Regions from separate parts of the Streptomyces sp. AM25 genome, predicted to be linked through region 2. Evidence: riboswitches for the same ligand, from Rfam matches in the RefSeq annotation. Region 2 holds a riboswitch; the other holds the start of a gene.

Region 1 (15,240 bases), on a different contig from region 2:
CGCCGGGATGGCCAAGGCCGCGAAGTCGATCGACTCGGGCGCGGCCAAGGCCGCCCTCGACCGCTGGGTGGCCGCCAGCACGTCCTGAACCGCGCCGTCCTTTTTCTCCGGGCCCGGTAAAGGGAATGGGCCCGGGGGAAACCGGTCACGGCCGTCGAATTGCTGTTACGATCACTTTGCTGTTTTGAGTTGTCGCGCACCATTCGGCGTCGTCGGTGCCCACCTCTAACGACGCCCGTACAACGCTGTATTCGGCCGACGCAAAGGTTCGACTGTGACACTTCCGGAAATCAGCCCCATTCTGCTGGAACTGGTCAATTCCGACGGGGAGACCATCGGTACCGAGGAAAAGCTGGCGGCGCATCAGGCCCCGGGAAAACTGCACCGGGCCTTCTCGGTCTTTCTCTTCGACGGTGAGGGCCGCATGCTGCTCCAGCAGCGGGCGCTCACGAAGTACCACTCGCCGGGCGTCTGGTCCAACACCTGCTGCGGCCACCCCTATCCGGGCGAGGCCCCCGAGGCGGCGGCCGCCCGGCGCACGCAGGAGGAGCTCGGGCTGACCGGGATCACCCTCGTCCCGGCCGGCACGGTGACCTACAACCACCCGGACGAGATCTCCGGCCTGGTGGAGCAGGAGTACAACCACCTGTTCGTCGGCACGGTCGCCCAGGCGTGCGAGCCCGACCCCGAGGAGGTGCACGACACCCGCTTCGTCACCCAGGACGAACTCAAGGCCCTGCAGGCCGAGAAGGCCTTCTCGGCCTGGTTCCCCACGGTGATGGACGCGGCGCTGCCGGGCATCCGGAAGATCGCCCCCTCCGGCGGCTGGTGAACCGGCCGCACCCACGCGCACGGACGGCCTCCGCCGGCCCGGGCCCCGTCGAGCGGGGTCCCGGCCGGACGGGGGCCGTCAGTGCGTGAGGGCCCCGAGCACGGCGTCGTTCGCGGCCCGGTCCCCGACGGTGATCCGTACGCCCTCGCCGGGGTAGCAGCGCGCGGCCACGCCCGCGGCCTCCAGCCGGGTGCGCACCGCGTCGACGCGCTCCGGCTCGTCGAGCCAGAAGAAGTTGGTGTGGCTCGGCAGCGCCCGCCAGCCCGTGGAGCGCACCCCGGTCAGCACCCGCTCCCGCTCCGAGACCAGGAACTCCACCCGCTCCCGCAGTTCGTCCTCCGCCTTCAGGGAGGCCTCCACGGCGGCCACGGACAGCGAGCTCATGGCGAACGGGAGCTGGAAGGCGTTGATGCGCTCGGCGAGTTCGGGGCTCGCCACCCCGTAGCCGACGCGCATGCCCGCCAGCCCGTAGGCCTTGGAGAAGGTGCGCAGCACCAGCAGGTTGGAGAACTCCCGGGTCCACTCCAGGGACGCGGGCCGCTCGTCGGGGCGGACGAACTCGATGTATGCCTCGTCCAGGACGACGACCGTGTCGGACGGGACCGACAGGAGGAGCTCCCTGAGCTCCTCGGGGTCGACCAGCCGGCCCGTGGGGTTGTGCGGGTTGCAGACGATGACGGCGCCGGTGTCGGCGGCGGCCGCCTTGGCGATGGCCGCGATGTCCTGGTGGCCGCCGGGCAGCAGCGGCACCTGGACGGGCCGGGCGCCCGTCATCCTGGCGAGCAGCGGGTAGGCGTCGAAGTTCCGCCAGCCGTAGACCAGTTGACGGCCGGGCCGCACGGCGGCCTGCAGCGCCTGGAGGGCCACTCCCACGGATCCGGATCCGACGGCGACCCACTCCTCGGGCAGGCCGAGCCATGTGGCTATCGCCGATTTCAGGTGTTCGGGGAAGAACTCGGGGTACCGGTTCACGCTGCCGACCTGCGCGTCGATCGCCTCGGCCACGGAGGCCAGCGGGGGCAGGGGGTGCTCGTTGAGCGTCAAGAGGTGCTGCATGTGTCCTCCCGGACGTGGACGTGCGCGACCCGCGCGAAGAGGAGCCGCCGGCAAGCGCGGTGCGTTGCCGGCGGCGGAGGGGCTGGGTGAACGTTTCCGCGTCAGGCGGAGGCGCCCTTGGACGTCAGGAGTTCCCGCGCGTCGTCCAGCGTCGACGTGCCGCTCAGCTCGTTGCCGTCGAGCATCGGCAGGTCGAAGTGGCGCTCCACGGTGACGATGAACTCGACCACGCCCATGGAGTCCACGCCCGCCTCCTGGAAGGTGGCGCCGCCCGCGAGTGCGGCGGCGGCCTGCGGGAAGCGCTCCTGGAGCAGGGCCTCGAGCCGGTTGTTCAGAGTCTCCATCGTTTTCCGATTCCTCACTGTTCCAGCAGTCCGATGTTGATGTCCGGCCAGGTCAGGGCCGCGGAACCCCAGGTGAGGCCGCCGCCGAAGCCCGTCAGCACGACCCGTTCGCCGGTCTTCAGCCGGCCGTCGGCCGCCGCGTCGGCGAGGGCCAGCGGGATGGACGCGGCCACGGTGTTGCCGACCCGGTCGATGTTCTTGACCACGCGCTCGACGGGGATGCCCAGTTCGCGCGCGCAGGTGTCGAGGATGCGGACGTTCGCCTGGTGCGGGACGACGGCGCCGACGTCCTCGGCCGTCCAGCCCACCCGCTCCAGCGTGCTGCGCACCGAGCCGGTCATGTGCCGGACGGCGCGGGTGAACACCTGCGGCCCGTCCATCCGGAAGTACGTGTCCGCCTCCGGCACCGCCGCCTCCCGGCTGCGCTGCTCCGACCCGCCCGCGCGGACGGTGATCAGGTCAGCGCCGCGGCCGTCGCTGCCCAGGTCGAAGCCGAGCAGCGCGCCCGGCTCCGCCGCGTCCCCGGCCCGCAGCACCACGGCACCGGCCCCGTCGCCGAAGATGACGCGGGTGGTGCGGTCCGCGGGGTCGAGGATCGTCGAGAAGGTGTCGGCCCCGACGACCAGCGCGCTGCCGGCCACCGACGTGGCGATCAGGCCCGCCGCCGTGGCCAGCGCGTACACGAAGCCCGTGCACACGGCGGCCACGTCGAAGGCGCCGGCTCCGGCCATGCCCAGCTCGGCGGCGACCACGGGGGCCGTCCCCGGGCAGGGGCGGTCGGGGGTGCTGGTGGCCAGCACCACCACGTCCACCCCCGCGACGCCCGCGGACGCCAGCGCCCGCCGGCCCGCCTCGACGGCGAGCCGGCTGGTGGGGACGCCGGGACCGGCGAGGTGCCGTCGGGCGATGCCGGTCCGGGTCCTGATCCACTCGTCGGAGGTGTCGAGCTCCGCCGCGAGCATGTCGTTGGTGACGACGTGCGGCGGAACCCAGGCCCCGAGGCCGCTGACGACGGCGGCTCGCGTCATGCCGACCACGGGCGGCGGATCCGGTAACCGGACTGCTCCGCCGCGCGGTTGATGCGTGCCGCGCGCGCGGCCGCCGCGGCCGTGCGCGGGGCGATCTTCGCCGAGTTGAAGCCGAGGCCCTTCTTCGGCCTGCCGAAGAACGCGTAGTCGTCCTTGACCAGTTCGACCGCCATCTGCCGGTGCGTCTCGATGTCGAGTTCGACGAACGTCCGCGAGGTCGGGTGCAGCGTCCGCCCCCAGGCGCGCCCGGCGTCCAGGTGCCCGACGGCCCGGTCGATCTCGAACTTCATCAGCTCGCGGACGGCCTCGCTCACGTGCCCGCTGCCCACCTCACGGGCCAGCGACGTGCGGTCCAGGCCGAACTTGGCCAGGTCCTCCAGCGGCAGGTAGAGCCGGCCGAGCTCCAGGTCCTCCTCCACGTCCCAGGCGAAGTCCAGGAGCTGGAAGGCCGTGATGGTGTGCCGGCACAGCTCCTCGGCGTCCTCGCTCTGCGGCTCGAAGAGCCCGTTGATCCAGACGGCCGGGAGCAGGGTGACGCCCTGGATGAAGGGGTCCATCTCCTCGTACGTCGCGTACGCGTACGTGGTGAGGGCCTCGCGCTGCGCCTGGACGAACTGCGGGACGTCCCGGTGGGGCAGGTCCCAGGTGCGCATCATGTGCACCAGGGCCCGGGAGAGGGCGGCGTCGGCCACGTGGTCGCCGGACGGCGGGCCGTCGGTCTCGATCTCCCGGCCGTCACAGGCCGCCAGGTAGGCGCGCTCGAACTCGTCGAGGCGCTGCTTGCGCACCTCCAGGCTGCGGTTGACGTCGTCGACCAGGTCGTCGACGTAGCAGACGAAGGAGAAGAAGGTGTCGAAGTAGGGCCGCTTGGCAGCGGGGAACATGTAGCGGCCGAGGAAGCGTCCGCGGCCGATGTCACGGAACAGCCGGGAGCTCTTGAGGTAGTCGGCGCGCAGCCCGGAGTCCGTTATCCCCGCGAGATCGAGCTCATGCACAGTCATAGTGGCTCTTCCTGTGTGCTGAATGCTGAGTGCTGGATGGTGTGGTGGGGGGGTGTCGGGCCCTAGGCCGGGGTCATCGTCCCGGCGCTGCGGAGCGAGGCGGGGATCCGCCACGACGTCTTGGCCGGCATCGTGGGCTCGTCCGCCGGGAGGAAGTTGGCGAACGGCGGCACTTCCTCGGTCGTCAGGCGGAGTTCGAGGACGCCGGTCGGGCACGTGCTCCGCCGGAACTCCTCCAGCTGCCCGGTCAGTTCGGGCGCCGTTCCCGCGCTGCCGGTCCACAGCCGGCCGGGGGAGCCCAGCCCCCGGGCCACGGCCGGCACGTCGACCGGGGTGTAGTCCACGGCCGTGATGCGGGAGTCGAAGAAGGTCTGCTGACGCGAGGCGCACATGCCGTGCATGCCGTTGTTGAAGACGACGTACAGGATGGGCAGGCCGAGTTCGACGGCGGTGTGGATCTCCAGACCGCTCATCAGGAACGCGCCGTCGCCGCAGAAGACCATCGTGCGCGTCCCGCGGCCGGTGCCGAGCTGGGCGCCGATCGCGGCCGCGATGCTGTAGCCCATGCCGCCGCTGCCGAGCGCGATGGTGGAGGACGAGCCGCGCGGCACGGAGGCGTAGTGCATGGACGCGACGGCGCAGTTGCCGGCGTCGTAGAGCAGGTGTCCGTCCTGGGGCAGGTGCTCCTCCAGGATGGCGACGGCCTCGCTCTGCAGCAGCACGTCGGGGTCGGCCTCCCGGCCCGGGATGGGCTCGGCCAGCCGCGGGACGAAGCGGGTGATCTCGTAGCCGACGGCCGGCGGCGCGCTGAACGGGTCGGCGTCCAGCAGCCCGAGCAACTGCCCGAAGACCGCGCCCGCGTCGCCCTCGACGACGGTGTCCGCGAGCGAGGACCGCCGGATCTCGCCGGGGTCGATGTTGACCGCCACGGCCTTGGCCGGGTCCCAGCCGCGCAGCGCGCTGCGGGTCATCGCGGCCAGGCCGGTGCCCGCGAGGACCACGCAGTCGGCGGTGTCCGTGAGGTAGGCGGCGGCGGAGGGGTTGCCCCCGGCGCCGACCACGCCGAAGTGCAGCGGGTCGTCGTTGGGGAACTCGCCGCGGGCGCCCATGGTCGTCATCACCGGGATCCCGGCCTGCTGCGCGAAGCGCACCACGGCGCCGGGGTCGGTGGACCGGCGCACTCCGTGGCCGATCAGCAGCACGGGGGCGGTGGCCTCCCGCAGTCGGCGGAAGAGCGCGGCCACGTCATCCGTGTCCACCGGCTGCTGCCGGACGAAGCCCGCGAGGTCCTGCGGCCAGTCGGCGGGCACGGGGCCCACCTCCAGCTCGTAGGAGTCCCGCGGGACGAGCAGGGCCACCGGGCCCATCCGCCCGCTGAGGGCGGTCTCGATCGCGTCCCTCAACTGCGCCCAGAACAGGGCGGGATCGGTCAGCCGCAGGGTCTTCTTGGTGACCGCGGACAGCAGCGGGAGGGCGTCGACGGTCCGGCCGATGCCGGAGGAGTCCTGGAACGAGCCGCGGCCGTCCAGGGCGGCCGGCGGCTGGCCCACCAGGGCCAGCACGGGCACGGACTCGGCGTGCGACTCGGCGAGGCCGGCGACGAGATTCATCATGCCGCCGCCGGAGGTCGAGCAGCAGACGCCCAGGGTCCGGTGGACCCGGGCGCGCGCGTCGGCCATGAAGGCGGCGCCGTCCTCGCGCTTGGTGAGGACCGCGGACAGCCGCCCGCGGCCCAGCCGTTCGACGGCGTCGTGGAAGTGCTCGACGTTCGCCCCGCTGACGCCGAAGACGTAGCGGGTGTCGAGGTCGCGCAGTGTCGTGACTAATGCGTCGGCTATCCGCATGGTGTACCCCCGTTGACGGTCGACTAGCCCTGGGCCGTGGTGCCGAAGCGGTGCTCCAGGATCTTCTTCATGTTGTTGATCTCGAGGGTGTGGCCGGCGTGGAACAGCGGCCAGATGTCACCGACCCAGACCCGGTCGGTGCGGGCGCGGCCCTCGGCGATGTAGTCCGGCACGTCCGTGGTGTTGCGGTCGTAGTACGGGTGCTTGCAGTTGGTCCACAGCACCACGGTGCCCGGCTTGTTGAAGACCTTGGCCGAGTCGATGATGGTCAGGTAGTAGCGCATCCACAGCTCGCGGCCCTGGTCCCAGGCGCACGGGTAGACGACCGTGCCCATGTCGGGGCCCTTCTGGGCGTCGGTGCGGATGTAGATCTCGGTGTTCGGCTGGATCATCTCGTCGGCGCGGTAGAGACCGCCGCCGAGGTGCTTCATGTTCCGGATGCTGTACGTCCATTCCGCCAGCGCGCGGGAGTTGGCGGCGTATTCGAAGACGATGTCGTACGGAACGTCGATGTGCGTGGAGAGCGGGCAGTACTGACCGTAGATCTCGTCGTGCGTGTACGACTCCTTGGTCATGCCCTGCATGAGCTTCATCATGTCCTCGCCGCTGGTGGTCTCGCTCCAGGTGAGACCGAGACCGGCCAGGTCGGAACTGTCGAGCCGGTAGTTCTGGATGAGACCGGACTCGTCGGGGACGCGCTCGTACGACATGATTGCTCCTGAATAAGGGGTGCAAAAAGAGACGTGCAGAAAAGGGAAAGGAATTCTGGAGGCGGGACCCGGACGGGAATCAGTCGGTCCAGCGCCAGACCATGGACGACACCTGCTCGCCGCCGTGCGTGAAAGTGGCGAAGGCGATCACGTCGCCGGTGGAGATCTTCTTCTTTTCCAGTGCGTCGGCGAAGGTGACGGGCAGGGAGCTCTGGAACATGTTGCCGTAGACGGAGAGCGTGTCGTGGGCCCGCGAGGGGTCGATGCCGATGCGCTTGCGCCATTCGGCGATGTAGCTCTCGTTGGGCTGGTGGGTGATCAGGCAGGAGACGTCGGCCGCCGTCAGCCCGGCCTTGTCCAGCGCGGCCCCGGCCGCCTCCGGCAGGCACTCCATCGTCACGGCCCACAGCCGGGCCAGCATCTTCGGGCTGAACTTCACCGTGAGCGGGCCGGTGCCGCGCTCCCAGTGCGGCAGCTCCTGCTCGCCGACGGCCTCCGGCTCGACGCGCAGGGCACCCCAGTTCTGGCCGAACGCCTGCTCATGGAGGGACAGGATGGTCGGCGATCCGGAGGCGACCAGGGTCGCGGACGCGCCGTCGCCGAGCACCCAGGACTCCGGCGACTTCTGGAACTCCGTCAGCCGCGAGATGAAGTTGGTGACGGTGACGATGGCGATCCGGCGGTAGTGGCCCGAGTCGATGAAGGCGCGCGCGGTGTTGAGCGCGGAGATCCAGGAGCAGCAGCCGTTCTCGATGTGCAGGACGGCGGCCGACGTCGCGCCGACCGCGTGCTGGACGGCGGTGCCGATGCCGGGGGAGAAGGCGTCGTTGAACTGGGCCGCGCAGATGATCAGGTCCAGGTCCTCGGCGCGCACGCCGTTGCGGTCCAGCAGCTTTCTGAGGGCGGCGGTGCCGAGTTCGGCCGAGGTGTAATCCGGCGAGGCGAATCGCCGCTCGTTCACGCCTGCAAAGAACTTGTGCTCGCTCAGGTCGTGACCGTCGTGGGTGAGCTCACCGTTGCGGACCACTCGTTCCGGCATGAAGTTGACGACGTCAACGACGCGTGTGGAGCTCACTGGCAATTCCCCGTCTTTATCTCGGTGGAGACAGAAAGGGGGGCGCGGCAGGCCTGGGCAAAGGCATGCGAATGAAGCTGGACGAACACGACCGCCCCCCAGGTCACTTGCTTGTTCGTTCGGCGTTCCAGATGCGAGCGACTCTATGATCGCGTCGATAACGGTTGCATCTCGCCCGGATAACGTATTGATTTCGACTGTACCGGAATTCATGATTCCGCGATCCGGGATGATGTGTTCGCGATTGGATGGAACGCCGACTGTGCGGGCGAACGATCGATTAATCACGATCGTGCGCGGCCCTTTATGTCTGGAGTTCGCTCCGTTCAACTGTCCGGAACTCGCTCTGTTCAACAAAACGGTGTCCACGACCCGGACGCCGGTGTCCGCGGCGCGGTGCCTGTGCCATACTCCTGGCCAGGTCACGAGTGACAGCGACACAGGCCCCGGCCCGCTGTCCGGCAACCCTCCGTCCGTGGCGGGGTGCCCCGGGTGATGACCGGGCCGCAGACCACCGGGTCTGCGGCAAGCGCGGATCCCTCGCCAGGGATCCTGGTCGTCGAGGGAGTTCCTTCCGTGATTCAGCGAATGCGCTAGGGCCTACGGCCCGTTCCCGTGGTCCTGTGCGTGCCTCCGGCCGCGCGGGCCGTCCTTCGCACACCGTGCTGCGCCCTGCGCCGCGGGTGCGTCGTCCACGTCGTCACGCCATCCGCCTGCCCTGCCGGGAGAGTTCGCCATGTCCGCATGCCCTGCCGCCCCTGCCGCCCCTGCACTTGCCGCCGAGCCGTCCGCCGACGGCCCCCTGCCCGTCCTCGGGTGTGACGTGCGCGTGCCGCTCGTCAACGGGGGCGAAGTGCCGTACGCCGCCCTCGACTACGCCGCCAGCGCGCCCGCGCTGCAGCGCGTGTGGGACGACGTCGCCGCCTACGCGCCTTACTACGGCAGCGTGCACCGCGGCGCCGGACACCTCTCGCAGCTGTCGACCGACCTGTTCGAGACCAGCCGGGCCGACGTGGCCCGCTTCCTCGGCTGCCGCCCCGGCGACCAGGTCGTCTTCACCCGCTCCACCACCGACTCGCTCAACCTCCTCGCGTCCGTACTGCCCGCGGACTGCCGGGTGTTCGTCTTCGAGACCGAGCACCACGCCGCGCTGCTGCCGTGGCGCGGCGCGCAGGTCACCTGCCTCGACGCGCCGCGCACGCCGGAGCGCGCCGTCGAGATCCTGGAGCGGGCGCTGGCCGACCGCGCGCCCTACGGGCCGGCCCTGGTCTGTGTGACGGGCGCGTCCAACGTGACCGGTGAGCTGTGGCCCGTGCGCGAACTCGCCGCCGCCGCCCATGCGCACGGCGCACGGATCGTGCTGGACGCCGCCCAACTGGCCCCGCACCACCCCGTGGACATCGCCGCACTGGACGTGGACTGGGTCGCCTTCTCCGGGCACAAGCTCTACGCCCCCTTCGGCGCGGGCGTCCTGGCCGGCCGCGCCGACTGGCTCCGGGACGCCGATCCCTACCTGGCCGGCGGCGGGGCGAGCCGCTCCGTCGCCCGGCGGCCCGACGGCACGCTGGACGTCGAGTGGCACACCACCGCCGCGCGCCACGAGGCCGGTTCGCCCAATGTGATCGGTGCCTACGCCCTCGCCTCCGCCTGCAGGGCGCTCGCCGAGGCGGGCTTCGAGACGCTCGTCGCCCGGGAGCAGCGGCTCCTCGCCGCGGTGCGCGCGGGACTGGCCGAGGTGCCGGAGGTGCGGGTGCTCTCGCTGTTCGGGGCGGACGCGCCGAGGGTGGGCGTGCTGTCCTTCGTCGTCGAGGGGTGGGACAGCTCGGACTTCGCCGTCGCCCTCTCGGGGGAGTACGGGATCGGGGTGCGGGACGGGCTCTTCTGCGCGCACCCGTTGGTACGGATACTCCTGGGCGGGTCGCCTGCGGCGGGCGAGTGCGGGGGCGGCGCCTCCGCGGTTCGGGTCAGCTTTGGTGTCGGGACGCCCGACGAGCACATTGAGCGGTTTCTGCGGGCCGTGCGGGAACTCGTGGCGAGGCCGTGAGGGTGCGGGTCGTTGTGGCTTGTCGCGCAGTCCCCCGCGCCCCTTACGGGGCGGGGTCTACGGAGCGGGCTCCTACGAGTCCAAGCCGATCGCGAACGCCGCCTCCAGGTCGTGCTGGGAGTAGGTGCGGAAGGCGATGTGGGTCTCGGTGGACGCCACCCCCGGGACCTTGCTGATCCGGCCCGGGATGGTGTCCGCCAGGTCGTCGTGGCGGGCCACTCGCACCAGGGCGATCAGGTCCTGTGCGCCGGTCACGGAGTAGACCTCGCTGACCCCGTCCAGGGCGGCGATCGTCTCGGCGATCTCCGGGATCCGGTCCACGTCGGTCTTGATGAGCACGATCGCAGTGATCACGGTTCGGTATCTCCTTCAGTGGACCTGGCTGCGCTCTTCACTCTAACCCCACGTCTCCTGCGTACCCAGGCGTAGCCGAACCCGGCCGAGAAGCCCACCACGTGTGCGAGATAGGCGACGCCAGGGCGGCCGTCGGAGTGCTGTCCCGCTGCCAGCCACTGCAGCGCGAACCAGAAGGGCAGCACGACCCAGGCGGGGAAGCGCAGCGGAAGGAAGAACAGGAACGGGAAGAGACTGGTGACGCGGGCCCGGGGGAAGAGACAGAGGAACGCGCCGAGCACACCCGAGATGGCGCCGGACGCCCCGACGAGCGTCTGGGTGGAGCCGGCGTGCACGGCGGCGTAGCCGAGCAGGGCCAGGATGCCGGTGGCGAGGTAGAAGAGCGCGAAGGGGGTGCGGCCCATCCGCTGTTCCGTCATGGCGCCGAAGACGTGGAGGAAGAGCATGTTCCCCAGCAGATGCAGCCAGTTGCCGTGGACGAACAGCGCGGTGAGCAGGGTCGCGGGCGCGCCCGGGGAGCCGTGCCACAGCTGTGCGGGGACGACGCCCCAGCGCGCGAAGTAGGCCGTCTGCGCGGAGAGGAGGTCCGGCCCGGTGCCGTAGGCGGTGTTGAGCCCCGAGGCGGGGCCGAGGAGGAAGACCGCGCAGCAGACGGCCAGGACCGCATGGGTGACCACGGGGGTCCCGGCCCGGCCCGCCCACTGGGCGGCCGACCGCTGCACAGCCCTTACGATCATGACCAGATCATGGCGTACCGGCCGCAACCGGCACAGAGTGCCTCGCCGGGCGGCGGCCGGGGCCGGTGCCCCGCCTGTCGTGACCAGCGGGCCGCGTAGGGTTACGGGGACACCACACGACGAGGACGGACGACATCATGGGCGTTCCCCTGCCGACGGCCACCACCCGGTGGCGGTGCACGCTGTGCGGCAATCTCACGCGGTTCGATGTGACCCGCACGGTCAGGGCCGTTGAATACGTGCACCTCGACCTGGCGGGCGAGCCGAAGGTGGAGGAGCGTGAGGTGGTCAGTGAGACGATCGAGGCCGTGCGTTGCCGCTGGTGCAACGCGGTCGACCAGATCGAGCTGGTGGACCGGCCGGGCGCAGATGTCTGAGGAAGAACGGGAGCGGTAACGGTGGTGGAGCACACGGACGACGGTGCGGAGGCGGCCGGTGATGCCGGCGGCGCCGCCGACGGCGTCACCGAGGTGCTCGACCGTCCGCTCCCCGAGGGGATCCGGCGGAAGGTCGTCGCGCTCGTCGCGGAGGCGTTCGGCGGCCTGACGGTGGCCGAACTTCCGCCCCAGTTGCGGCAGTACGCCCGGTTCACCCCGAGTCGTCGGGCCAAGTTCGCGGGCAACGCCATGGCCGCCGCCGTGGAGGGCGACCCCGCCTTCCGGCAGCGCATCTCGGCCCGGCTGCGTGAGACGGGCTCCGAGCTCGCCGAGGCGCTGGACGCCGGTGCGCCGCCCGCGGCCGCCGACCCGGAGGACGTCGCGGCGATGGCCTTCGTGCTGCGCCCGCCCGGCTGGGTCAAGCTGGTCACCGCCGCCGGCGAGGAGGCGCAGCGCGCGAGCGCCGAGCGCGCGGGCGAGGAGGCCCAGCGCGAGCTGCACCGGCTGCGCGAGGAACTGGCCGCGGCCCGCGCCGAGTCGCGCGCCGAGGCCGAGCGGATCCGCGCCGAGCTGGACGCCTCGCGCAAGGAGGCCGAATCCCTTCAGCGCAAGCTGCGCAGCGCCGTCAGCGACGTGCGCCGCGGCGAGGCCGCCCTGCGCAAGGCGCAGGCCGAGCTGGAGTCCGTCCGGGACGGGGCCGCGGCGGAGCGGGCCGCGGCCGCGGGCGAGACCCGGCGCATCAAGGCGCGGCTCGCGGAGGCCGAGGCGGCGCTGGAGTCGAGCCGCCGGGCGGTGCGCGAGGGCCGCAGCGTGGAGGACATGCGGCTGCGGCTGCTGCTGGACACGGTGCTGGACGCGGCCCAGGGGCTGCGCCGCGAACTGGCCCTGCCGCCCGCCTCCGTACACCCCGCGGACACGGTGGACGCCGTGCAGCCGGGCACGATGACGCCCCGGGACATCGCCGCGCGCGCCCTGTCGGAGACCGACCCGGCGCTGCTGGACCAGCTGCTGGCGCTGCCTCAGGTGCACGTGGTGGTCGACGGCTACAACGTCACCAAGACCGGCTACCCCACGATGCCGCTGGACAAGCAGCGGCTGCGGCTGCTGGGCGGCCTCGCCATGCTCGCCGCGCAGACCGGTGCCGAGGTGACCTGTGTCTTCGACGGCGCGGAACTGGCCGCGCCGGTGCTGCTGGCGCCGCCGCGCGGGGTGCGGGTGCTGTTCAGCAAGCCGGGGGTGACGGCGGACGAGCTCATCCGCCAGATCGTGCGGGCCGAGCCGCCCGGGCGGCCGGTCGTGGTGGTCTCCACGGACCGCGAGGTGGCCGACGGGGTCGCCAAGGCGGGCGCGCGGCCGGTCTCATCGGCCTTGCTCCTCAAGCGACTTGCCCGTACCTGAGCGTCAAGCACCCGTCACACCCTGTGCCCCATGGGGTAAAGGATGCCCCACTGACGAGATTTTTCCGCAGGAGAATTTGAAAGGATCATATTCCGCTCACTAGGGTCGGGCCTCGAACCTTCGCGCGGTGATCATCCATTCGGGATGGCGGTGAAGGTGACCGAGTAGCCGAGAAGGAGCTCGCCCCGTGGGTTCCCACCGTCGTCCCAAGTCGCCGAGCCGGGCCCGGATCACCGTGCTGACCGCCACGGCCGCCGCGGCCGTCGCGCTCACCTCCCAGGCCGCGCACGCCGATCCGCAGATGTCCAAGGCGGACGCCAAGGCCAAGGTCGACAAGCTCTACGAGGAGGCCGAGCAGGCCACCGAGAAGTACAACGGGGCGAAGGAGCAGCACGACAAGCTCCAGAAGGAGGTCAACGACCTCCAGGACAAGGTCGCGCGCGGCCAGGACGAGCTCAACAAGCTCCGCGACAGCCTGGGTCTGATGGCCACCGCCCAGTACCGCACCGGCTCCGTCGACCCCACCCTCCAGCTGCTGCTCTCCTCCGACCCGGACACCTTCCTGGAGAAGGCCTCCACGCTCGACCAGCTGACGGCCAAGCAGGCCGACACCCTCCGGGTGATCGCCGCCAAGCAGCGCACGCTCAAGCAGCAGCGCGAGGAGGCCGCGTCCAAGCTCGCGGACCTGGAGTCCACGCGCAAGGCGCTGTCGGACAAGAAGGACGAGGTCCAGGGCAAGCTGGCCGACGCGCAGAAGGTGCTCGACGGCTTCAGCGAGAAGGACCGCGCCGAGATCACGGGCGCCGACAAGAACGGCGACAGCGGCAGCGGCAAGAGCGGTGGCAAGAGCGGCGGCGGCTCGTCGTCGGGCAGCGTGAACATACCCGCGGGCTCCGGCCGGGGCGGTGCCGCGCTGGCGGCGGCGCAGAGCCAGCTGGGCAAGCCGTACTCCTACGGCGCCACGGGCATGTCCTCCTGGGACTGCTCCGGACTCACCCAGTGGGCCTACGGCCAGGCGGGCGTCTCCCTCCCGCGCACCTCGCAGGAGCAGGCCGGCGCGGGCACCCAGATCTACGACCAGAGCCAGCTGCAGGTCGGCGACCTGGTCATCTTCTACGGCGACCAGCACCACGTGGGCCTCTACGCGGGCAACGGCCAGGTGCTGCACGCGCCCCGCACCGGTGCGAACGTGCGCTACGAGGCCATGGGCAACATGCCCTTCCAGTTCGGCGTCCGCGTCGGCTGAAACGCCTCACCACGCCCTCCGTTCGGGCGAATTCACGCGCCCCGCGACTGACTCCGCGCCCCGCCGGTGACCTGCGTCTCCGGCGGGGCGCCGGTTTTCCCGCCCGCCAGGGTCTTTGAACCCCGGGTGATCGCGCCGCTACCCTCTGGCGCGCGGTGCCCGGCAGTCGTCCGCCCTTCCGGCGGCAGGGTCCGCCCTCAGAGGAAGGGAGTGCGGCCGCCCGTGGCGTTCCATCGCCGTGCTGCGCATTCCGGTCTCCAGCGGACCGTCCGCGTCACCGTCCTGTCCGCCGCCATGGCCACCGCCGCAGCCGCTCTCTCGACGGCCCCGGCGAGTGCCCGGCCCGGGGACCCGGCCGCCGACGGCCGGACCCCGGGGGCGGTGAAGGAACAGCTCGACCGGCTCTACGAGCAGGCCGAGCGGGCCACCGAGAAGTTCAACGCCGCCGGGGAGCGCGCCGCGGCCCTGCGGCAGCGGGCCGAGCAGGCCTCCGACCGGGTGGCCCGCGGCCAGGAGAAGGTCAACAGGATGCGCAGCACCCTCGGCATGATCGCCGCAGCCCAGTACCGCCACGGCGCCGTGGACCCGGCCCTCGAACTCCTGCTGTCCTCCGACCCCGACGGCTACCTCGACCGCGCCGCCACCCTCGAACGCCTCACCGGCCGTCAGGCCGAGCAGCTGGACACCCTGATCAAGGCCCAGCGCGTGCTGCGCCAGGAGCGCGCGGACGCCGCCCGCACCCTGGCCGAGCTGGAGGACAGCCGCAGGGCCGTCGAGCAGCACAAGCGCGAGGTCGAGGGCAGGCTCTCCGCGGCCCGGCGGCTGCTCAACGCGCTGCCGCAGCACGACCGTGAGGCCTACACCCGCTCCTCGCGCGGCCGGGAACGCCCGTCGGGCCCGCTCGGCGGGCTGCTCGGCCCGTCCGCCGGCGGCGTGGTCTCCGGGCGGGGCGCCGCCGCGGCCATGGCGGTCCGCGAGGCGATCGGCTCCCCCTACGCCTGGGGGGCGACCGGGCCGGGCTCCTTCGACTGCTCGGGGCTGATGCAGTGGGCGTACGGGCGGGCCGGGGTGGGCCTGCCGCGCACCTCCCAGGCCCAGCGCAACGCCGGCCGCCACGTGTCGCTCGCCGACGCCCGGCCGGGGGACCTGGTGATCTACCGGGACGACGCCAGCCACGTGGGGATGTACGTGGGA
Region 2 (15,240 bases):
GACGCGCATCGGGCCGAGCGGGTACATGCCGTCGTTCATGCCCGCCGCACCCATCGCGTCCGTGATGAACGCGACCCGCTCCGCGCCCGCGCGGGCGAACGCCAGCTCCAGGACGGACGGGTGCAGGTGCGTACCGTCGTTGATCAGCTCGACGGTGACCCGCTCGTCCTCCAGCAGCGCGGCGATCGGGCCCGGTGCGCGGTGCAGCAGCGAGGGCATCGCGTTGAACAGGTGCGTGGCGACGGTCGCACCCGCGTCGATCGCCTCCAGCGTCGCCTCGTACGTGGAGTCCGTGTGGCCGACCGCCGCGATCACGCCGTGGTCGGCGAGGAGACGAACGGACTCCAGGCCGCCCGGCAGTTCGGGCGCGAGCGTCATCATCCGGGCCGCGCCGCGCGCCGCGTCGACGAGCTTGCGCACGTCCGACGGGTCCGGGTCGCGCAGCAGCTCCGGCTGGTGCGCGCCGCAGCGGTGCGGGGAGATGAACGGGCCCTCGAAGTGGATGCCCGCCAGGTCGCCCTGCTCGGTGAGCTCGGAGAGGACCGCGGCCTGCCGGGCCAGGTCGTCCAGGTCGCCGGTCACGGTGGACGCGACCATCGTGGTCGTGCCGTGCGCGCGGTGTGTACGGATCGCGGTGAGCGCCTCCTCGGCGCTGCCCGCGGAGAAGGACGCGCCGCCGCCGCCGTGGACGTGGATGTCCACGAAGCCGGGGACGATCCAGTGACCGGACAGGTCGAGGGTCCGGTCGCCCGCCGTCTGCGGGGCGATCTCCGCGATGCGGTCGCCCTCGACCGCGAGGGCCGTCCCCTCCGCCACGCCCGTGGGCAGGACCAGCCTGGCTCCCGTGAGAACTGTGCGTTCGGCCATCAGGCGGATACCTCCGTGGCGTGCTGAGTGATGAGGTCCCAGGCGAGCAGGCCCGCGCCCAGGCAGCCGGCGGTGTCCCCGAGGGCCGCCGGAACGATGCGGGGGAGCTTCTGGAACGTGATGCGCTCCGCGACCGCGGCGCGCAGCGGTGCGAACAACGTTTCCCCGGCCTCGGCCAGCCCGCCACCGATGATCAGGGTGCCGGGGTCCAGCAGGGTGACGGCCATGACGAGGCCGTCCGCGAGGGCGTTCACGGCCTCGGCCCAGACCGCCGTCGCGCGGGGGTCGCCCTCGGCGACGGCCTTCGCGCAGTCCGCGGCGTCGGCCTGCGGGTCGCCGCTGACGTCTGCCCAGGCGCGGCTGACGGCGCTCGCCGAGGCGACGGTCTCCAGGCAGCCGTGGGCGCCGCAGCCGCACGGCTCGCCGCCGGGGCCGGGGCGGACGGCGATGTGGCCGATCTCGCCCGCGCAGCCGTTCGCGCCCTCCTCGACGCGGCCGTCGATGCCGATGGCGCCGGCGATGCCGGTGCCGAGGGGGACGAACAGGAAGCGGTCGGCGCCGCGGCCGGCGCCGATGCGGCCCTCGGCGAGGCCGCCGGTGCGCACGTCGTGGCCGAGGGCCACCGGGCCGCCGACGCGGTCGGCGAGGAGGGCGCGCAGGGGGACGTCGCGCCAGCCGAGGTTGGCGGCGTAGACCGCCGTGCCGGCGGTGGTGTCGACGATGCCGGGCACCGCTATGCCGGTGGCCGCCGCCGGCTCGCCGTAGCGGCGCTCGCCGAGGTCGCGGAGGTCTGCTGCGAGGTCGAGGATGCCGGTCACGACTGCGTCGGGGCCCTGGTCGCGGCCGGTGGGCCGCCGGGTCTCGTGCAGCAGTACGTGGTCCGCTCCGACGAGGGCGGCCTTGATGGCGGTGCCGCCCACGTCGAGCGCGATGACGTGTTTCACGGGGACAGTTTCGCGCGGGTGGGTACGAAAGGTCTAGTCCACTCGGCGTGGTGGCGCGGTTTGCCCCCACCCACCCGCCCGATTGCCCGGCACCGGGGCGGTGCCGGTGCGGTGCCGAGGGGGCTTGAGCGGGGTTCGGCACCGCCGGGTTCCCACGTCGTGGCCGAGCACCGTTGCGGCGGATCCAAAGGGGGCGGGCCGCCCCTTTGGAGCCCGGCGGCACCGAACCGGCCTGGCGGCCGGACGGCGCAATGCCGGGTGGCGCCCGCTGCCTTTCGCCGACTGCGGCCGGTCAAAGGGGCGGCCCGCCCCCTTTGGATCCGCCGCAACGGCGAGACGCCCGACGGTGCAGTCCGGCGGTGCCGAACCGGCCTGGTGGCCGTCCCCTCAGCAGCTCCGCAGGATCACGCTCCGCGTCAGGTTCCGTGGCGCGTCCGGCGACAGTCCGCGCCGTTCCGCCACCGCCACCGCGAGCCGGTGGACGCGGATCAGGTCCGCCATCGGGTCGCCCTCGGCAGTGATCAGCGTGGCCCCGGTCGCCGCGACATCGGCCGCCAGCCCGTCCGGCAACGGCCCGAACGCCCACACCACCCGCCCCGGCCCCGCCACGGCCACCGGGCCGTGGCGGTACTCCATCGCCGGGTACGCCTCCGTCCACGCCCCCGCCGCCTCCCGCATCTTCAGCGCCGCCTCCTGCGCCAGGCCGTACGCCCAGCCCGTCCCCAGGAACGTCCACTGCTCGGCCTCCAGGGCCGCCGCAGGCAACGCCGCGGTCACCGCCGCCTCCGCGTCGGCCGCGGCGGCGGCCACGTCCTCGCCGAGGCCGAGGCCCGCGCGCAGGTATGCCAGGGCCGTCGTCGCGAAGCGGGTCTGGACGATGGACCGCTCGTCCGCCCAGTCCAGGGCCACGACCTCGTCCGCGGCGTCGCGCACCGGCGTCGCCGCGTCCGCCGTGATCGCCACCGTGGGGATCCGGCCGCGTACCGCCTCCAGCAGGCGCAGCACCTCCGTCGTCGTCCCCGAACGGGTAATCGCCACAAGTCGGTCGTACCGCCGCCCGGACGGGAACTCCGACGACGCGAACGCGTCGGTCTCCCCCTGCCCCGCGGACTCGCGCAACGCCGCGTACGCCTGTGCCATGAACCACGAAGTGCCGCACCCGGTCACGGCGATCCGTTCGCCGGGATCCGGCGAGAAAGCAATCCGCGCGGCGGCCCTGCGCCAGCAGTCCGGCTGTGTCGCCAGCTCAACGGCCGTACGGGAAACGGGAGTAGAAGAGGACGGCGTCATGTGCTGCTCCTCCTTGAGGGGTGTGATCAGGGTGTGATCCTCGCGGAAGGGCGATACCGAAGCGAGACCCGGTCGAGCTAGACCGTAAGGTGGCGCGCGGGAGAGACTCGCGGTCTCCATCGAACACACACCATCCACACAAAGGTGGGAAGCAGTAGTGCAGCGGCGGCGGTTCTTGGGTCTGACGGCGGCGGGTGCCGCCACTGCGGCGTTGGCGCCCGCGCTGACGGCGTGCGGCAGCTCGGGTCCCGGTGGGAGCAAACACCTCAAGCTCGTCGCAGCGGACTACGGCGACAAAAAGGACAACAGCTCCAAGAAATACTGGGATTCCCTCGCTCGCGACTACGAGTCGAAGAACAAGGGCGTCAAGATCGACGTCGAGGTCTACAGCTGGACCGAGGTCGACAAGAAGGTCGCCGACATGGTCGCGGCCGGCAAGGCGCCCGACATCGCGCAGATCGGCGCCTACGCCGACTTCGCCGCCGCGGGCAAGCTCTACCCGGCCGACCAGCTGCTCTCCATACCCACGCAGGCGGACTTCATCTCCTCGATCTCCGCCGCGGGCGAGGTGCACCGGGTGCAGTACGGCCTGCCGTTCGTCGCCAGTACCCGACTGCTCTTCTTCAACAAGAAGCTCTTCGCCAAGGCCGGTGTCGCAAAGCCCCCGGAGAGCTGGGACGAGCTGCAGGCCGCTGCGATCAAGCTCAAGGCCGCGGGTGTGAAGATCCCCTACGGTCTGCCCCTCGGTCCCGAGGAGGCCCCGGCCGAGACCATGATGTGGATGCTCGCGGGCGGCGGCGGTTACACCGACAAGAACGGCGGCTACACGATCGACTCGGCCGAGAACGTCAAGGCCTTCGAGTGGCTGCGCGACGAGCTCGTCGGCAAGGACCTCGTCGGCCCCAACGACCCCGGGCGCACCAACCGCCAGGACCTCTTCGACGCCTTCGTGGCCGGCGACGTCGGCATGCTCAACGGTCACCCCACGCTGATCCAGCAGGCCAAGACCAAGGGCCTCGACTTCGACATGACGCCGCTGCCGGGCATCAAGGGCAAGGCCCGCTCCACCATGGGCGTCGCCGACTGGATGATGGCGTTCAAGCAGAACAACAACCGCGACCGCATCGGCCCGTTCCTCGACTTCGTCTACTCGCGCGACAACGTGCTGTCCTTCACCGGCCAGTACAACCTGCTGCCGGTGACCACCGCCGCGTCCGGCGCGATGCACGACGACCGCGCGCACGGCGAGCTCTGGCCGTTCCTGGAGCAGCTCCAGGACGCCTCGTTCTACCCCGCCGACAAGGTCTCCTGGGCCAAGGTGAGCGTGGCGATCAAGGAGAAGATCGGCACGGCCGTCCGCAAGGGCGGCGACCCGGCCTCGGTCCTGTCCGAGATCCAGCGGCTGGCGGACGCCACGGAGAACGCGGACGGCTAGGGCGCTACGTTGGAGACCGTGGACGACGCGCAGGAGCTCTCCGAGCAGGACCGGGCCGTGCTCGCCATCGAGCGGACGGCCTGGGCCGGTCCGGGCGCCAAGGAACGTGCCGTGCGGGAGCGGCTGGGGCTCACCCCGGCCCGCTACTACCAGCTGGTCAACGCCCTCATCGACGATCCGCGGGCGCTCGCGCACGACCCGGTGACCGTCAACCGGCTGCGCCGGCTGCGGGACGCGCGGCGCGAGCGGCGCTGATCCGTACGAGGCGGGGAAAGCGCTCTCCCCGGAGGCGGGCGCACCGGTAGGGTCGCCGTATGGGCAGCCATCCCCTCCCGGATCCCGTGACGTCCGCCGGCCGCGACGGCCTGGCCGCACTGCTGGCACGGCCCGAACGGGCGGTCGTCGCGCTCGACTTCGACGGCACGCTCGCGCCGATCGTGCCGGACCCCGAACGGGCCCGGGCCCACCCCGGAGCCGTGCCGGCCCTCGCCCGGCTCGCCCCGCACCTGGGCTCGGTCGCCGTGATCACCGGCCGCCCGGCCGGGGTCGCCGTCCGCTACGGGGGCTTCGCCGGCGTCCCCGGCCTGGACCACCTCGTCGTCCTCGGCCACTACGGCGCCGAGCGCTGGGACGCCGTGACCGGCACCGTGCACGCCCCCGCCCCGCACCCCGGCATCGCGGCCGTCCAGGCCGAGCTCCCCGGAGTGCTCGACCGGTCCGGCGCCTGGCAGGGCACCTGGATCGAGACGGCGCACATCGAGAACAAGGGCGGCCGGGCCGTCGCCGTCCACACCCGCCGCGCCCCCGACCCCCAGGCCGCCTTCGAGGCGCTGCGTGCCCCGCTCGCCGAACTGGCCGAGCGGCACGGCCTGATCGTCGAACCGGGCCGCCTGGTGCTGGAGCTGCGCCCGCCCGGCGTGGACAAGGGCGTCGCCCTCGCCGACTACGTCCGCGAGACGGGCGCCGGGTCCGTGCTCTACGCCGGCGACGACCTCGGCGACCTCGCCGCCTTCGGAGCCGTCGAGAAGCTGCGGGCGGAGGGGCTGCCGGGGACGCTGGTGTGCAGCGGGAGCGCCGAGGTGACGGAACTCGCCGGGCGCGCCGACCTGGTGGTCGACGGGCCCGGCGGGGTCGTGGAACTGCTCACGGCGCTCGCGGAGCGGCTGGGATCCTGACTCGGGCCCTGGCCCGGTCAGTCGTCCCCGTCCGCGTCCTTCGCCGCCTTCGTGCCCTTCGCGGGCGACGACTTGCCGTCGTCCTTGATGCCGACGGTGTTCAGCGCCGTCGTCCAGTCGTGCGCTATGGCCTGCTGGGCCTTGGCCAGGTCCGTCCTGCCCGAGCAGATCGCGGTCTTGAGCTTGGTCTCGACCACGTCCTTGGGGTTGTTCGGACCTGCGCCCTCCTTGTGCCCCGGGGACGGCGGCTCGACCCACAGGTTGCGCGGGTCGTTGGGGTCGCCGCCGAGCTGGAGGCTGATGAGGTGGTCGTACTCGTAGTCGCGCAGCGAGCCCTTGTAGCCGTACGACTCGGCGTTGGCGGTCTTCTCCTTGTTGGTGACGCTCACCGGGGGCCGGATCGTCGCGGTGTAACCGCTCTTGCAGATCGTGTCCTTGATGGTCGCCTGGGTGACCTTGGGGTTGGTCGCGCCCGGGGTGCACTTGGGGTCGGGGAGGGGTTGTTTGTCCGCCGTGTACTGGTAGTGGCAGGTGCCGGGGGCGGGTTGCTTCTGGGCGGTGTACGAGGATTGCGGGCCGGCGCCGACCGGGATGGCGGCGGTTCCGCCGGGGGCGGCGGAGGAGCTGTTGCCGTTGCCCTTGTCCGCCGGCGCGGAAGGTGAGCTCTTGGCGTCCGACTTCTTGGAGTCGGAGGACGAACAGCCGGTTGCCGTGACGGCGATCAGGGCTGTGGTGGCCGCGGCAAGTGCGGCCCAGCGTGGGGCGATTGACATGGGGGCATGTCTACCCTGGCCCCTGCGGGGGGCACACGGGGGGTTACGGTGCGCGGGCGTGCCCCGGCGCGCGGTTCTTCGGGTGCGGGTCGTTCGTGGCTGATCGCGCAGTTCCCCGCGCCCCTTACGGGGCGTCGCCCTGCTGCCTACGGAGCCACGTGATGCTCAGCCCGATGAATGCGGCGCTCATCAGCGGCACCGCCCCCGCCTTCACGCCGTTGCCCAACGCCGCGGCGACGACAGCCGATACGAGGCAGGCGGCCATCGACACCCGCGTGATCCACTCTCCGCGGAACTTCGTCCTCATCATGAAGACGAGTGTTCCTCCAGGGCCCGCAGTTGATCAAGAAACCACCGCGCCGGCGGCAACGCCGTGGCCGCCGCCGCGAGGCGCTTCGTGCGTTCCGCGCGTTCGCCCGCATCCATCAGCAGGGCCTCGTGCAGGGCCTGCGCGGTCGCCTCCACGTCGTACGGGTTCACCAGCAGCGCCTCGTCGCCCAACTCCGCCGCCGCGCCCGCCTCCCGCGAGAGCACGAGCGCGCAGCCGTGCTCCGAGACGACCGGGACCTCCTTCGCGACCAGGTTCATGCCGTCGCGGATGGGGTTCACCAGGGCCACGTCCGCCACGCGGTACGCGGCCAGCGAGCGGGCGAAGTCGTCCTTCACGTGGAGGGCGACCGGCTGCCAGTCCTCCCTGCCGAAGGCCGAGTTGATCTCGCGCGCGACGCGTTCGACCTCGGCCGTGTAGTCGCGGTAGACCGCCAGGTCCTGGCGGGAGGGGTAGGCGAAGGCGATGTGGACCACCCGGCCGCGCCACTGGGGGCGCTCCTCCAGCAGGCGGCGGTAGGCGCGCAGGCCGCGGACGATGTTCTTGGAGAGCTCCGTGCGGTCGACGCGCACGATCGTCTTGCGGCCGGGGCCGATCTGCTCGCGCAGCGCCGCCATCCGCTCCTCGACGTCCGGGCGGTGCGCGCGCTCGCGCAGGAAGTCCGCGTCCGCGCCCAGGCCGTGCACCCCGAGCCGGGTCGTACGGCCCTCGAAGCGCACCGCCGTGGCCGCGCCCTCCTCGGACCTGAGCACCTCCGCGCCGAGCACGGCCGCGCAGCACGCGGCGAAGGCCTCGGCCCAGCGGTGGGTGAGGAAGGCCGCGCGGTCGCCGCCGAGGATGCCGCGCAGGACCTGCTCGGCCACGTCGTCCGGGAGCAGCCGGTAGTAGTCCGGCGGAGCCCACGGCGTGTGCGAGAAGTGGCCGATGCGCAGGTCGGGGCGCCGGTCGCGGAGCATCCCGGGGACCAGGGTCAGGTGATAGTCCTGGACGAGCACGCAGGCGCCCTCCGCCGCCTCCTCGGCGAGCGCGTCGGCGAAGGCCGCGTTGTACGTCTCGTAGGCCGCCCACTGGGAGCGGAACTCCAGGTCGAAGACGGGCTCCAGCGGCGTCTGGTAGAGCAGGTGGTGGACGAACCACAGCACCGAGTTGGCCACGCCGTTGTACGCGGCGGCGAAGGTGCCCGGCGGGATGTCCAGCATCCGCACCGCATGGCCCCCGGTGTCGCCGGTGCCGAGTCTTCGGCCGGCCCGGCGCACCGCCTCCCGGTCGCCCTCGCCGAGCGCCGCGCACACCCAGACGGCCCCGCCCTCGCCGCCGTCGCCCTGCCGTCCGATCGCGCTCAGGCCCGAGACGAGGCCGCCGCCGCCCCGGCCCGCGGCCAGCGAGCCGTCCGCCTGCAGCGCGTAGGAGACCGGGCCGCGGTTGGAGGCGACCACGATCTGCGCGGGCGGCATGTGCATGTGCATGTGCTCAGCGACCATGACCGCAGCCTTGCCGTCCGGCGAACCGCTCAAACGTACGCCCTACGCGGCCTGACGTCGTACGTATTCCGGTATCTCGGCCATGGGAGGCCGCTCCTCCGTGTCCACCGGGTACGTCCTGGGGACGAAGCCGTCCGCGGTGCGCTCGAACTGGGTGAGCGCGGGCCGCACCAGGTGGCCGCGGGCCAGCCGCAGCTGGGCGGTGCGGTAGATCGCGGCGGCCATCCGGCCCAGGGCCTGCTCGTCCTGGTGGCGGTGCTTGCGTACGCCCACGTCCACCTGGGCCAGCGCGTCCAGGCCCACGGTGTGCAGCGCGTCCACCAGCAGGCCCAGCTCCACGCCGTAGCCGACGGGGAAGGGCAGCCGCTCCAGCAGCGAGCGGCGCGCCGCGTACTCGCCGCCCAGCGGCTGGACGATTCCGGCCAGCTGCGGCCAGTGCAGGTTCAGCAGCGGGCGGGCCACCAGCTCCGTCACCCGGCCGCCGCGGCCCGGGGCGTCCCCGAGCGGGCGGTCGTACATCGCCTTGACGAACTGCACGTCCGGGTCGGTGAGCAGCGGGCCCACGATGCCGGACACGAACGACGGGGAGAAGTCCCGCAGGTCGGCGTCCACGAAGCAGACCACGTCCCCGCTGGTGACGAGCAGCGACCGCCACAGCACCTCGCCCTTGCCGGGCAGCGCGGGCAGCCGCGGCAGCACCGTGTCCCGGTGCACCACCCGGGCCCCGGCCGCGGCCGCCACCTCGCCGGTGCGGTCCGTCGAGCCCGAGTCGAGCACGACCAGCTCGTCGACCAGGGGCACCGCCTCCGTCATCAGCCCCTCGCGGATCGCGGTGACGATGGCGCCGACCGTCGCCTCCTCGTTCAGCGCCGGCAGCACCACGCTGACCGTGGTCCCGGCCTCGCGTTTGGCGGCGAGCAACTGGTCGAGCGGACGGTCTGCTGCGGTCCAGGAGCGGCGGTCCAGCCAGCGCTCCACCTCTTCCAGCACGTGTACGACTCCTCGTTGTGACGCATCTCGCGGTTCGGACGGCCCTCTCATGGCCCCGCCCCTTCCGTTACAGTCTTGAACAACGCGGACGGCCATCGCATGTCGGGGTCGTCGCGCGCACAAATGCCCGGGCCCTGCCCGGCGCCATACCGCTCATCCAGAGGGGCAGAGGGACACGGCCCGTTGAAGCCCCGGCAACCCTCCAGCCGGTCTCCCGTTTCATACGGCGAGGCTCCCGGCGGGGAAGGTGCCAATTCCGTCTCGTGGCGAGGTTCGCCGCGGGGAAGATGAGGAGAAAGGGCCTCGCCTCCATGGCTGTGCAAGCCGTTGAAAGTGCTACCACCCGCCCGGTGTTCGGTCCCGCCGTCGCGCTGTCCTGCCGCGAGTGCGGCGAGCGCGTCCCGCTCGGTCCCGTCTTCGCCTGTGCGGCGTGCTTCGGTCCGCTCGAAGTCGCCTACGACCTCCCGGCCGGCGACCCCGAGGCGCTGCGCCGGCGGATCGAGGCCGGTCCGCCGAACATCTGGCGCTACGCCCCGCTGCTTCCCGTACCCGAGGACGTGGCGGACAGGCCGAACCTCAACCCGGGCTTCACCCGGCTCGTCCGGGCCGACAACCTCGCACGCGAACTCGGCGTCACCGGCGGGCTGTACGTCAAGGACGACTCCGGCAACCCGACGCACTCCTTCAAGGACCGCGTCGTCGCCATCGCCGTCGAGGCGGCGCGGGCGTTCGGTTTCACGACGCTCTCGTGCTCGTCGACGGGCAACCTGGCCGGCGCGGTGGGCGCCGCGGCGGCGCGCGCGGGCTTCCGCTCCTGCGTGTTCATCCCGCACGACCTGGAGGCCGGCAAGGTCGTCATGGCCGCGGTCTACGGCGGCGACCTGGTCGGCATCGAGGGCACCTACGACGACGTGAACCGCTTCTGCTCCGAGCTGATCGGCGACCCGCTCGGCGAGGGCTGGGGCTTCGTCAACGTCAACCTGCGCCCGTACTACGGCGAGGGCTCGAAGACCCTCGCGTACGAGATCTGCGAGCAGTTGGGCTGGCGGCTGCCGGACCAGATCGTGGTGCCGGTCGCCTCCGGCTCGCAGCTCACGAAGATCGACAAGGGGCTGAAGGAGCTCATCGCCCTCGGGCTCGTCGAGGACCGGCCCTACCGGATCTTCGGCGCGCAGGCGGCCGGTTGCTCACCGGTCTCGCAGGCGTTCAAGAGCGGGCAGGACGTGGTGCGGCCGGTGAAGCCGGACACGATCGCGAAGTCCCTCGCGATCGGGAACCCGGCGGACGGGCCGTACGTGCTGGACATCGCCCGGCGGACGGGCGGGGCCGTCGAGGACGTGACGGACGCGGAAGTGGTGGACGCCATCCGGCTGCTGGCGCGGACGGAGGGGGTTTTCGCGGAGACGGCGGGCGGGGTGACCGTCGGGGTGACCCGGAAATTGATCGAGCGCGGGGTGCTCGACCCCTCGTTGACGACGGTCGTCCTCAACACCGGGGACGGGCTGAAGACGCTGGACGCCGTTGCCGCCGGTCCGACGGCGACCATCCGCCCGAGCCTGGACGCGTTCCGCGCAGCCGGCCTCTGAGCCACCCACCCGACTCACCCCGAAACGAAAGGCGAACCTATGGCCGTCACCGTCCGCATCCCCACCATCCTGCGTACCTATACCTCCGGTCAGGCCGAAGTGGCCGCCGAGGGCGGCACCCTCGCCGAGGTCATCGCCGATCTCGAAGCGCGGCACAACGGCATCGCCGCCCGCGTGCTCGACGACAGCGGCCGGCTGCGCCGGTTCGTCAACGTCTACGTCAACGACGACGACGTCCGCTTCGAGCAGGGACTTGCAACGCCCACCCCGGACGGCTCCGCCGTCTCCGTGATTCCCGCCGTTGCGGGGGGCTGACCTTTACGCAGGGTTGCTGCACAATGCCCCGGAATCGCTCCGCCCGTAAAACGGACGGGGCGATTCCGTCTGTTGAAGCGCGATAGAGTTGAGGCGTTCCCCCTCCGGTGTCACTGCCGAACGCATATGAGAACCCGTCAAGTTGTGCGCGAAACGCGTGCACGAATTGTCGGGTTGGTTGGGTTATGCCCGGTCCGGCTTGCCCGATAATCCCCGCGAATCGGCGCTTATTTCCGATCGGCCGCGCCCGGAATTCTCGTCCGAGTGACCTGTTGCAGACGGCATCCGTGCAGATACATTCAGCCGCGGTCGACGCGTTCCGGCGCACACCCCCACCTGTCAGGGGGTGAGGTCTGACCCGGGCCCGCGAAGTGCGGTCCTGTGCAAGGGCCAGTAATAGGGGAGTTAGGCATGGCTCAGGGCACCGTCAAGTGGTTCAACGCGGAGAAGGGGTACGGCTTCATCGCGGTCGACGGTGGTGCGGATGTATTCGTCCACTACAGCGCGATCCAGATGGACGGTTACCGCACCCTCGAGGAGGGTCAGCGGGTCGAGTTCGAGATCTCGCAGGGCCAGAAGGGTCCGCAGGCGGACATGGTCAAGGTGACGGCCTGACGGTCGCGCGTCGGTCACCCGGCTCAATCGGCTTGCCGAGGGGCCCGCACTCCTTGGAGTGCGGGCCCCTCGTGCATGTCCCCACGTGCGTGTGGGTAACGGTCATACACGCTTGCACTCTCGGGGGTCGAGTGCTAATCATTGGGCTAGCACTCTCCGGGTGAGAGTGACAGATTTGGACCGTCGGTGAGGTCCGCGGGCCAAGCGGGGCAAGGAACCGCGAGGCGCGCAGGCCGTCCGTCGCGGGCGCCAGCACGGTCCGGAGCAATCCACCCCAGTCCGGGAGGACCACTTCACATGGCCAAGATCATCGCGTTCGACGAGGAGGCACGGCGCGGTCTCGAGCGCGGGATGAACCAGCTCGCCGACGCCGTCAAGGTCACCCTCGGCCCCAAGGGCCGCAACGTCGTCCTCGAGAAGAAGTGGGGCGCCCCCACGATCACCAACGATGGTGTCTCCATCGCCAAGGAGATCGAGCTCGAGGACCCGTACGAGAAGATCGGCGCCGAGCTGGTCAAGGAGGTCGCGAAGAAGACGGACGACGTCGCCGGTGACGGCACGACGACCGCGACCGTCCTCGCCCAGGCGCTGGTCCGTGAGGGTCTGCGCAACGTGGCCGCCGGTGCCAACCCGATGGCCCTGAAGCGCGGCATCGAGAAGGCCGTCGAGGCCGTCTCCGGTGCGCTGCTCGACCAGGCCAAGGAGGTGGAGACCAAGGAGCAGATCGCCTCCACCGCCTCCATCTCGGCCGCCGACACCCAGATCGGCGAGCTCATCGCCGAGGCCATGGACAAGGTCGGCAAGGAAGGCGTCATCACCGTCGAGGAGTCGCAGACCTTCGGTCTGGAGCTCGAGCTCACCGAGGGCATGCGCTTCGACAAGGGCTACATCTCGGCGTACTTCGCCACCGACATGGAGCGTATGGAGGCCTCGCTGGAGGACCCGTACATCCTGATCGTCAACTCGAAGATCTCCTCGGTCAAGGACCTGCTCCCGCTGCTGGAGAAGGTCATGCAGTCGGGCAAGCCGCTGCTGATCATCGCCGAGGACGTCGAGGGCGAGGCCCTGTCGACCCTGGTGGTCAACAAGATCCGCGGCACCTTCAAGTCCGTCGCCGTCAAGGCCCCGGGCTTCGGCGACCGCCGCAAGGCCATGCTCGGCGACATCGCCATCCTCACGGGCGGCACGGTCATCTCCGAGGAGGTCGGCCTCAAGCTGGAGAACGCCGGTCTCGACCTGCTCGGCCGCGCCCGCAAGGTCGTCATCACCAAGGACGAGACGACCATCGTCGACGGTGCCGGTGACAGCGACCAGGTCCAGGGCCGCGTCAACCAGATCCGCGCCGAGATCGAGAACAGCGACTCGGACTACGACCGCGAGAAGCTGCAGGAGCGCCTGGCGAAGCTGGCCGGCGGCGTGGCCGTCATCAAGGCCGGTGCCGCCACCGAGGTGGAGCTCAAGGAGCGCAAGCACCGCATCGAGGACGCCGTCCGCAACGCGAAGGCCGCCGTCGAGGAGGGCATCGTCGCCGGTGGTGGCGTGGCCCTGCTGCAGGCCTCCTCGGTCTTCGAGAAGCTGGAGCTGGAGGGCGACGAGGCCACCGGTGCCAACGCCGTCAAGCTGGCGCTGGAGGCCCCGCTGAAGCAGATCGCCGTCAACGGTGGTCTCGAGGGCGGCGTCGTCGTGGAGAAGGTCCGCAACCTGGCGGTCGGCCACGGCCTCAACGCCGCGACCGGCGACTACGTCGACATGATCGCCGAGGGCATCATCGACCCGGCCAAGGTCACCCGCTCCGCGCTGCAGAACGCCGCCTCCATCGCGGCGCTGTTCCTCACCACCGAGGCCGTCATCGCCGACAAGCCGGAGAAGGCCGCCGCGGCGGGCGCTCCGGGCGGCATGCCCGGCGGTGACATGGACTTCTGAGCTGAATCCTCCTGACGCGTCCCTCGCACTGCTCGGCCGTAGCCGGCCTCGCAGGCTTCGGGCCGCTGCACCGGACTCCGTCCGGTGACCGGAGCAGCTACAGTCCAGCCGAAGGCGGTACTCCCTGACCAGGGGGTACCGCCTTCGGGCTTTCCGGGCGAGGCCGAGCCGCAGGCGGCATCGCGTTGAGCTCCACGAGGGCTTCCCGGCTCAAGCCGAAGAAGTACGTGGCCGCGAAACCCGCCGCGTACCCCACGAGCAGGCCCGCCCCGTAGACCGCCGCCGCCTCGGCCGGGCCGTGGCTGCCCTTCAGCAAGGGGAAGAGGGCCCAGCCGGACGGGCCGATGGCCGTGGCGCCGACCGTGCTGCCCAACTGGTCGAGCAGGCCCACGAATCCGCCGCCGAACGCGCCGCCCACGCAGGCCGTGACGAACGGGCGGCCCAGGGGCAGCGACACCCCGTAGATCAGCGGCTCCCCGATGCCCACGAGCCCCGCCGGCAGCGCCGACCTGATGGTGCTGCGCACCCGGCCGTTGCGCGCCAGCCGGACGTAGAGCGCGAGCGCCGCCCCGACCTGGCCCGCGCCCGCCATGGCGAGGAGGGGCAGCAGGACCGTCGAACCCTGCTCGGCGATCAGCGTGGTGTGCACCGGGATCAGCGCCTGGTGCAGGCCCAGCATCACCAGCGGCAGGAACAGCCCGCCCAGCACGAAGCCGGCCGCGGCGCCGCCGTCCGCCAGCAGCACGTGCGTGAACCGGCCGATCGCGGCGGAGACTTCACCGGCCGCGTACATCAGCCCGTAGAGGGTCACCAGCCCGGGCAGCAGGACCGTGAGCGCCGGGGTGAGCAGCACGTCCACCGCCGAAGGCAGCACCTTGCGGCACGCCTTCTCCACCTGCACCGCCAGCAGCGCCGCGCCCAGGGCGCCCAGGACCCCGCCCTGGCCCGGCGTGAGCGTCAGGCCGAAGGTGTGCACGTGTGTCACGCCCGGGTACACGACGACCGCGGCCACGGCCCCGCCCAGCACGGGGGTGCCGCCGAACTCCCGTGCCGTGCCGTACCCGACGAAGACCGCGAGCAGCGCCATGAAGCCGCCCGCGACGGCCGACAGGGCCGGCACGAGCGAGGGCAGCAGGCGCAGGTCGGCGAGGACCCCGGCCAGGCCCGCGACCAGGCCGCAGCCGATGAGGGCGGGGATGAGGGGGATGAAGATCTGGCCGATGCGGCGCAGGAAGGTCTTGAACGGCGTGGCGTTGCGGGCCTGTTGCTCCGCCTTGAGGGAGGCGCCGTGGGCGGCGAGGGGGTCCAGCAGCTGTTCGAGTTCGGCGGCCACCTGGGTCACGATGCCGGGACCCAGGACGATCTGGAGGGCTTCGGCATCCTCGACGACGCCCAACACGCCGGGCAGGGTGCGCAGTTCATCGCCCTGGACCGTGGTGCGGTCGTGGAGTTCGACGCGCAGGCGGGTCATGCAGGCGGCCACGGAACGGATGTTGCCGGGACCGCCGAGGAGCGGCA

Evidence for each region. Region 2 has a riboswitch for S-adenosylmethionine ahead of thrC (threonine synthase). Riboswitches for the same ligand answer to the same signal wherever they lie in the genome.
Region 1: linked by a shared signal. The riboswitch ahead of ACLHRZ_RS14630 (aminotransferase class V-fold PLP-dependent enzyme) and the one ahead of thrC (threonine synthase) in region 2 are both predicted to bind S-adenosylmethionine.

The regions. Positions count from the first base shown of each region.
Region 1 covers NZ_JBKIWN010000009.1:415,822-431,061, forward strand. Annotated here, with positions in the region: gene trpD (anthranilate phosphoribosyltransferase) at 1-88, shown strand, start outside; gene idi (isopentenyl-diphosphate Delta-isomerase) at 275-832, shown strand; gene ACLHRZ_RS14595 (aminotransferase class I/II-fold pyridoxal phosphate-dependent enzyme) at 911-1,888, opposite strand; gene ACLHRZ_RS14600 (acyl carrier protein) at 1,990-2,232, opposite strand; gene ACLHRZ_RS14605 (beta-ketoacyl-ACP synthase III) at 2,247-3,260, opposite strand; gene ACLHRZ_RS14610 (phytoene/squalene synthase family protein) at 3,257-4,261, opposite strand; gene ACLHRZ_RS14615 (thiamine pyrophosphate-binding protein) at 4,324-6,105, opposite strand; gene ACLHRZ_RS14620 (hypothetical protein) at 6,129-6,815, opposite strand; gene ACLHRZ_RS14625 (3-oxoacyl-ACP synthase III family protein) at 6,895-7,890, opposite strand; SAM riboswitch class IV at 8,311-8,428, shown strand; gene ACLHRZ_RS14630 (aminotransferase class V-fold PLP-dependent enzyme) at 8,627-9,934, shown strand; gene ACLHRZ_RS14635 (Lrp/AsnC family transcriptional regulator) at 10,007-10,288, opposite strand; gene ACLHRZ_RS14640 (rhomboid family intramembrane serine protease) at 10,285-11,025, opposite strand; gene ACLHRZ_RS14645 (hypothetical protein) at 11,163-11,402, shown strand; gene ACLHRZ_RS14650 (NYN domain-containing protein) at 11,427-12,800, shown strand; gene ACLHRZ_RS14655 (C40 family peptidase) at 12,988-14,046, shown strand; gene ACLHRZ_RS14660 (C40 family peptidase) at 14,269-15,240, shown strand, end outside.
Region 2 covers NZ_JBKIWN010000133.1:308,906-324,145, reverse strand. Annotated here, with positions in the region: gene nagA (N-acetylglucosamine-6-phosphate deacetylase) at 1-867, opposite strand, end outside; gene ACLHRZ_RS38810 (ROK family protein) at 867-1,811, opposite strand; gene ACLHRZ_RS38805 (SIS domain-containing protein) at 2,199-3,101, opposite strand; gene ACLHRZ_RS38800 (extracellular solute-binding protein) at 3,259-4,536, shown strand; gene ACLHRZ_RS38795 (DUF3263 domain-containing protein) at 4,555-4,791, shown strand; gene otsB (trehalose-phosphatase) at 4,851-5,711, shown strand; gene ACLHRZ_RS38785 (hypothetical protein) at 5,729-6,484, opposite strand; gene ACLHRZ_RS38780 (hypothetical protein) at 6,609-6,794, opposite strand; gene ACLHRZ_RS38775 (alpha,alpha-trehalose-phosphate synthase (UDP-forming)) at 6,791-8,293, opposite strand; gene ACLHRZ_RS38770 (glucosyl-3-phosphoglycerate synthase) at 8,336-9,283, opposite strand; SAM riboswitch class I at 9,434-9,577, shown strand; gene thrC (threonine synthase) at 9,595-10,869, shown strand; gene ACLHRZ_RS38760 (MoaD/ThiS family protein) at 10,909-11,184, shown strand; gene ACLHRZ_RS38755 (cold-shock protein) at 11,596-11,799, shown strand; gene groL (chaperonin GroEL) at 12,097-13,722, shown strand; gene ACLHRZ_RS38745 (PTS transporter subunit EIIC) at 13,820-15,240, opposite strand, start outside.